DNA from 3 places in the Vibrio sp. E150_018 genome. Region 3 is predicted to be linked to each of the others. Evidence: predicted binding sites of a transcription regulator. Region 3 holds the regulator's gene; each other region holds the start of a gene.
What was found. The regulator CRP, encoded in region 3, controls carbon source genes, mostly activating them, when cyclic AMP is high. The targets are predictions, from matches to a motif close to TGTGANNNNNNTCACA.
Positions count from the first base shown of each region.

Region 1 (2,283 bases), on a different contig from region 3:
CAGTGATTCCGCACTCGCTAGTTATGCCAAAGAATGGTTGCCTGTCGCGCAACAAGCTAGCCAACAGCCAAGTGAAACTCAGACACTGCCATTTATTCAGCCATTAGAGCCGTATTATTTGCAGTTGGATAAAGAGGCCAATGGGCAATATTGGTTAGAACTTCAAGAGTTGCTGCGTTTTTGGCGCTTGCCAGTGAAGTATTTCTTCAATCAACGTTTAAAGAGTTATTTAGATATTAGCCCATTATCGGTTAATCAAATTGATGATGAGCCTTTTGCCATTAATGGACTAGATAACTACTGGTTTGGCGAAAACTTACTAGAGCAATGGCTGCAATCAGAAATGCCGACTCTAGAAAGCTTTGAAGATGGCGCTAAAGTATATTTGCAGCAACATCAAGCCAAAGGGCAATTGCCATTGTCGGGTTTTGGTGAATTGGCCGCCCAAAGTTTATTGGCAAATATTCAACCTTTAGCAGTTAGTTTATTGCCTTATCTCACTGTGCCTAAAGCGGATGTTGAGATCGCGCTTGAGTTTGAATTAACACTAGGTGGGTACAAGCAAACTCATCACCTAGCTGGTTGGCTTGGTGGTCAATATCAGCAGGGCATGTTGCGCTATCGTAGTGGTGGAATTCACAGCGCGAACTTATTGGGTTACTGGATTGAACATTTGTGCTTAAACGCGAGCGGGCACTCACTTGCTACTCATTTGTTCGGTGTTCGCAAGGGGCAAGTTCAGCAACTTGAATTACAAGCTTTAAGCTCACAGCAAGCCAAACAATATTTGCAATCTTTACTGGAAGCCTACTATCAAGGTATGGATGAGCCACTATGGTTTGTTCCAAAGTGCGCCTTTGCTGGTATCGAGCAAGGTTATGATAAGCAAGGGCAATGGCTTGGTTTTGCGGATGAAGAGATCAAACAAAAAGCGTATCAAGCAATGGAAAATACCTTTAACGATAGCTTTGTTTCGGTAGGTGAAGGCAGTGACCACTATATTCAACGAGTTTGGAAAGAGTGGAATAGCGAGCTTGCTGAATCATTACTCGAAAAAGCGCAGCAGTGGTTATATCCATTAATGGAACATTGCCAAGATCGCAGTGAAGATGAGTCGTAATAAATAAGCGGATGAATAAACAGACGAACGGCTTAGAAAAAGAAACGCCGCCAGCAAGTCATTATAGTGTAGGGCGCTTGCTTGGCGGCGGAGAGTCGAGGTAATAGTGTTGTTTCTGTCTACTTTTTTATCATTAGCAACATTGAAGTAGGAACAATGCCGGTAACGTAAGTAGATCGTTATTAGATTAATATTGGTTTACAAGCCATTGGCCGTGGCTCGATATGACAAGAATAGTAAGCCGATCATGGCATAAAAAATGTGAGTACATTCTCACAATCTGTTTTGTTTTGCAGTTCAAGACAATTCATGGCGCAAAGTGAGAAATTCCTCACGAAACATAAGAATTCTAATTAGGACAAAGTTAATGGCGCAATCTCTCAACAGTATGACTTTTCCACTGCATGGTGCTCGCTTAATTGAAGCGTCTGCTGGTACTGGCAAGACTTTCACCATTGCGGCGCTGTATCTACGCTTGTTGCTTGGGCACGGTAAAGAGGGCGCAGCGCATCAAACGCCATTAACCGTTGATCAAATTCTTGTGGTGACTTTTACCGAAGCGGCCACCGCAGAGCTGCGTGGTCGAATTCGTCAACGCATTCATGAAGCGCGTATTGCGTTTGCCCGTGGTGAAACTACCGACCCAGTACTTGAGCCGCTATTAGCTGAAACAACAAATAAACAATCAGCGATTGAAATCTTGCTGCAAGCCGAGCGTCAAATGGACGAAGCGGCGATCTTCACGATTCACGGTTTTTGCCAACGCATGCTGACTCAAAATGCTTTTGAATCGGGTAGTCGTTTTCAAAATGAATTTATTACCGATGAAAGTCAGCTAAAACTGCAAGTGGTGAGTGATTACTGGCGTCGTCATTTTTACCCATTGCCGACGGTATTAGCCGCGCAAATTCAATCGTTATGGAGTCGTCCTGAGCAACTATTGCGTGAAATTGGCAACTACCTTTCTGGCCCTGCCCTAAGTTTTCCGAGCATTAACCTGGATGTCGATCTGCCGGCGCTTTATCAGCAGCATCTAAATCGCATCGAAAAAGTGAAATCGCTGTGGAATGCCAGTCGCAATGATTTGTTTAGTTTGATTGATAGTTCCGGCATTAAACGCAATCCATACAATAAAACGCGTTTGCCAGCCTGGTTAGATGAAG
Region 1 is NZ_JBHGNY010000002.1:375,307-377,589, forward strand. It holds gene recC (exodeoxyribonuclease V subunit gamma) at 1-1,120, shown strand, start outside; gene recB (exodeoxyribonuclease V subunit beta) at 1,488-2,283, shown strand, end outside.
Region 1: recB (exodeoxyribonuclease V subunit beta) is a predicted target of CRP. The motif match lies at 1,381-1,396, and genes of this name have one in related genera.

Region 2 (2,283 bases), on a different contig from region 3:
TCACGTGCCTTCATCCAGTTTAAGTTGCCGCGTACGGTGTTAATCTCACCATTGTGGGCAATGTAACGGAATGGTTGTGCAAGACGCCATCTTGGGAAGGTGTTGGTTGAAAAGCGAGAATGCACAAGTGCTAACGCTGTCACCATAGTTGGGTTTTGTAGATCTAAAAAGTATTGAGGAACTTGATCTGTGGTGAGCTGCCCTTTATAAACCAAAGTCTTGTAAGACAATGAGTTGATATAGAAATCATCACCAATGTTAGACACGGACTCAAGACAGACGCGAACTGTGTAGTTGCGTAGCACATAAAGCTTACGTTCAAGCTCTGCTGGATCCACGCTTGGGCCACCAGAAATGAAAACGTGTTCAAATTGAGGTTCGGTGCTGAGTGGATCTTCGCCGATCATCGAATTATCGACTGGTAAAATACGGTATCCTAAAATTTCAAGATCAAGGCGCTTAGCATTGCGTTCTAAAATATCGCGACACTGTTGGCGTTTATGCTCATCTTTAGGGAATAGAACAACACCAACCCCATATTTTTCAAATGATGGGAGTTTGATACCGAGTTTGACGGCTTCTTCTAAAAGAAATTCATGAGGTTTTTGCAGTAAGATACCTGCACCATCACCACTACAAGGGTCACAACCTTGACCACCGCGGTGTTCCATGCGGGCTAGCATATCCAGCGCCTGTGTTACCACAGCGTGAGATTTACGGTTTTTTAAGTGAGCAACAAAACCGATCCCACAGGCATCATGCTCCAGCTCAGGAGTGTACAATCCTTGTGTACTTTGCTCTCTACTTACCATAGATACATCCTTCCAAGTTAAATGGCAGCTTAGCGAATCAGCGTCTATGCTTATCGACACGGCTACTTTGTCCTTTTATGTACTTATAATCTTCCTTACTGACATTGCTCGGTCTAGTAAGTGCGATTCCTTTCAATTATTCGCAGAAAAGTATTTGCGAAAAAAGTTGTTTCTTAGTTCCTTTTGGAAGTGATACAAAACACGAGTGGTTTTTTATTCTTCCATTAAAGGAAATGCTAGCGATTTATTCTTAAATGTTGACGTGACATCTATCACGAAAAACACAGCATCGTGCCTTCATCCTACATTTTTGTACTATGTAATTCCAACGAAAGTTACATAAAAATGACTAATTTTTTTTTCAGGATTTGCATATTAAAAGACTAAAGGACTGACTCGTGTGAGTAATATGCTGTTTTTGTGAATATATATTTACTTTCTCTTTGATCTTACTGAGATGGGAATTGGAGTTATATCCTTTATTGTTATCCGAGCTTCTCAGTTATACTCAATTTTTGCTTAAAAAGGTGTTTTGTATAGACTGAGCTTGTTCTTGCTTAGTTATATCTTGCTCTGCATTCTTTTCAGGAGTTTGAGTTCATCATGAATGTGTTAAAAAACCTTGCCCAGTATTATGTGGATTTATTAGTTAAACTGGGAATGGTTAAATTCTCTATGCTGCTGGCGTTGGCCTTAGTGTGCTTTTCAGTTTTATTACAAGCAGTCGTTAGCTTAGTGTTGACTGGGCGTATAGAAAATATTGTGATTATTCGCTCGGTATTTTTTGGTTTATTAATTACGCCTTGGGCGGTGTATTTCTTAACAGTTGTGGTTGATCAACTTGAAGAGTCTCGACAACGTTTAACTAAAATGGTCGATAAGTTGAAAGATATGCGTCAACGTGATCATCAGTTAAATATAGAGCTGCAAAATAATATACATAAGTTGAATCAAGAAATTAATGAAAGAAAGAAAGCGGAAGAAGCTCGTTTAGAGGTTATGCAAGATCTTGAAAATGAGGTTTACCAACGTGAAAAAGCACAAGTGGAGTTGGCAGAGCGTACCGCTTTATTACGCTCATTTTTAGATGCTTCCCCTGATCTCATTTATTACCGTAACACTGAAGGCCTGTTTTCCGGTTGTAACCGAGCTTTTGAGGAGCTAGTTGGATTAACAGAATCTGAACTGGTTGGGTTATCAATATACGATGTCTATAAAGATAATTCGACCCATCAACAAGTAGAAGAGACGGATAAAACGGTTTTTCTAGAGAATCGAGAATTGGCCTACGATCTATGGCTTGAATACCCTGATGGTAAAAAAGCGTACTTTGAATTTCGTAAATTGCCTTTTTATAATAAATCCAACCAATTGCTTGGTTTGGTTGGGTTCGGACGAGACATTACTGAGCGGAAGGCAGACCAAGATGCATTACTTAAAGCCAGCCAAGATAAAACCAAGTTTATATCAA
Region 2 is NZ_JBHGNY010000004.1:106,959-109,241, forward strand. It holds gene gltB (glutamate synthase large subunit) at 1-812, opposite strand, end outside; gene arcB (aerobic respiration two-component sensor histidine kinase ArcB) at 1,416-2,283, shown strand, end outside.
Region 2: gltB (glutamate synthase large subunit) is a predicted target of CRP. The motif match lies at 1,074-1,089, and genes of this name have one in related genera.

Region 3 (2,283 bases):
TGCTATTCACCTGTAAATTGATTGCAATGGCGGTCATGCTGTTTTTCTTAACGCCCAATATTCAAGCGGTACATCTTCTTAATATGCCATTGGAAAAAGGTTTGATTGTGGCGGCATTGCCCGTGATTTTTACCTCTTTTGGTTTCCACGGCAGTATTCCAGCAGTAGTGCGTTATTTAAACCTTGATATGAAAGCTTTGAAGAAGGTCATGATTTTCGGCTCTTTACTGCCGCTAGTGGTCTACATCTTATGGCAACTGGCCACGCTCGGTGTGGTTGATCAAGCGACATTATCTCAAGCAGGAGATGTGACAGCCTTAGTCGGTACGTTATCAAAAGTAATTCATAGCTCGGCTATTTCACAAGTGGTCTCAGTATTTGCTGATTTAGCATTAATCACCTCTTTTTTAGGTGTGAGCTTAGGATTATTTGAATTCTTAGGTGACAGCTTAAATAAAAATAAAAGCAAAGGCGGACGTGTTGGTATCGCGCTAGTGACCTTTATTCCACCACTATGCTTTGCGTTATTTTACCCGCAAGGTTTTATCATGGCTCTTGGTTATGCCGCAATTGCATTGGCGATATTGGCTATCTTACTCCCTGTCGCAATGGTGATGCGTTCTCGTACACTCAATCAAGATAAACAAGCCTTCACCGTCTCTGGCGGTACGCCAGCTCTCATGCTAACGCTAGCAGCAGGTGTGGTGATTATTGTGGTACAAATGATGATTAGTCTTGGAGTATTGCCGGCGATAGGGTAAGACCTCTTTCGATACTCGTGTTTAGGGCGCTGCGCTTCTCGAAGCTAGGAAAAACAAAAGCTTGGCTTCGGTTGCTTACCACGACACGTTACTAATCTTTTCGCTGTTATCTTTTTCGAGCTACAAGCAGCGAAGCGCCCGAGCAACGTTCTTAAATTACAAATACTAAAAAAGCCACTGAACTTACCATTCAGTGGCTTTTAATTTTTCTTACTCTACTAAACGCGGATATTAAATCTTAACGCGTTCCGTAGACTACGATAGTTTTACCGTGAGCAGAAATCAGGTTTTGCTCTTCTAGCATCTTCAAGATGCGACCAACGGTTTCACGTGAACAGCCAACAATCTGACCGATCTCTTGACGAGTGATCTTGATTTGCATACCGTCTGGGTGCGTCATTGCATCTGGTTGTTTTGCTAGATTAAGTAGCGTTTGAGCGATACGACCAGTTACGTCTAGGAATGCTAAGTCACCCACTTTTTGGCTAGTGATTTGTAGACGTTTTGCCATTTGGGCAGAAAGGCGCATCAGAATGTCTGGGTTAACTTGGATTAATTGACGGAATTTTTTAAATGAGATTTCCGCAACTTCACAAGGAGATTTTGCACGAACCCAAGCGGTACGTTCTTGGTCTTCTTCAAAAAGACCTAATTCACCAATGAAGTCACCTTGGTTCAAGTAAGACAAGATCATCTCTTTGCCTTCTTCATCCTTGATTAATACTGCCACAGACCCTTTAACAATGTAATACAGTGTTTCTGCTTTCTCACCAGCGTGAATCAAAGTACTTTTTGATGGGTACTTATGGATATGACAGTGAGATAGAAACCACTCTAATGTTGGATCTGTTTGAGGTTTACCTAGAACCATAATTTGTTACTTCCTCTACAAGGCTTGCTCAGTTTTGAGTCATTCATCCTGAGACCGGCTAAACTGGTCAAATAGAATAGGTGTTAAATGTTATTGCTGCAAGTTGTGTTGCATTAGTGTTTTTATAGTACCTCTTTCTAGATCGGATTTCTTGACTTTGAGCGGCTAACTATGGGGTTTTTCATCATTAAATTGTGTTCAAGGTCACAGACTAGTCACTAAGTGTGTTCTGAGTAACACTTTAGGCGATTTTACCTGTTTCGATTAGTTGATGAAGCAGTGGTTGAATGATTAATTCCATTGCAAAACTCATCTTGCCACCAGGTACTACGAGGGTGTTGTGACGCGACATGAAAGAGCCTTCAATCATTGATAGTAGATATGGAAAGTCGACGTTTTTAATTCCACGCAAGCGGATCACTACAAAACTCTCATCCAAACTCGGTATGCCTTTGGCATTAAGTGGATTAGAAGTATCGACGGTAGGGACGCGCTGAAAGTTGATGTGAGTACGGGAGAATTGCGGCGTGATATAATTTAAGTAGTCATCCATTGAGCGAACAATAGAGTCCATCACGGCTTCTCGTGAATGGCCGCGGTCACGAGTATCTCGGACGAATTTTTGGATCCATTCAAGGTTTACAATCGGTA
Region 3 is NZ_JBHGNY010000006.1:153,478-155,760, forward strand. It holds gene ACE3G9_RS08580 (aromatic amino acid transport family protein) at 1-761, shown strand, start outside; gene crp (cAMP-activated global transcriptional regulator CRP) at 1,000-1,632, opposite strand; gene ACE3G9_RS08590 (phosphoribulokinase) at 1,874-2,283, opposite strand, start outside.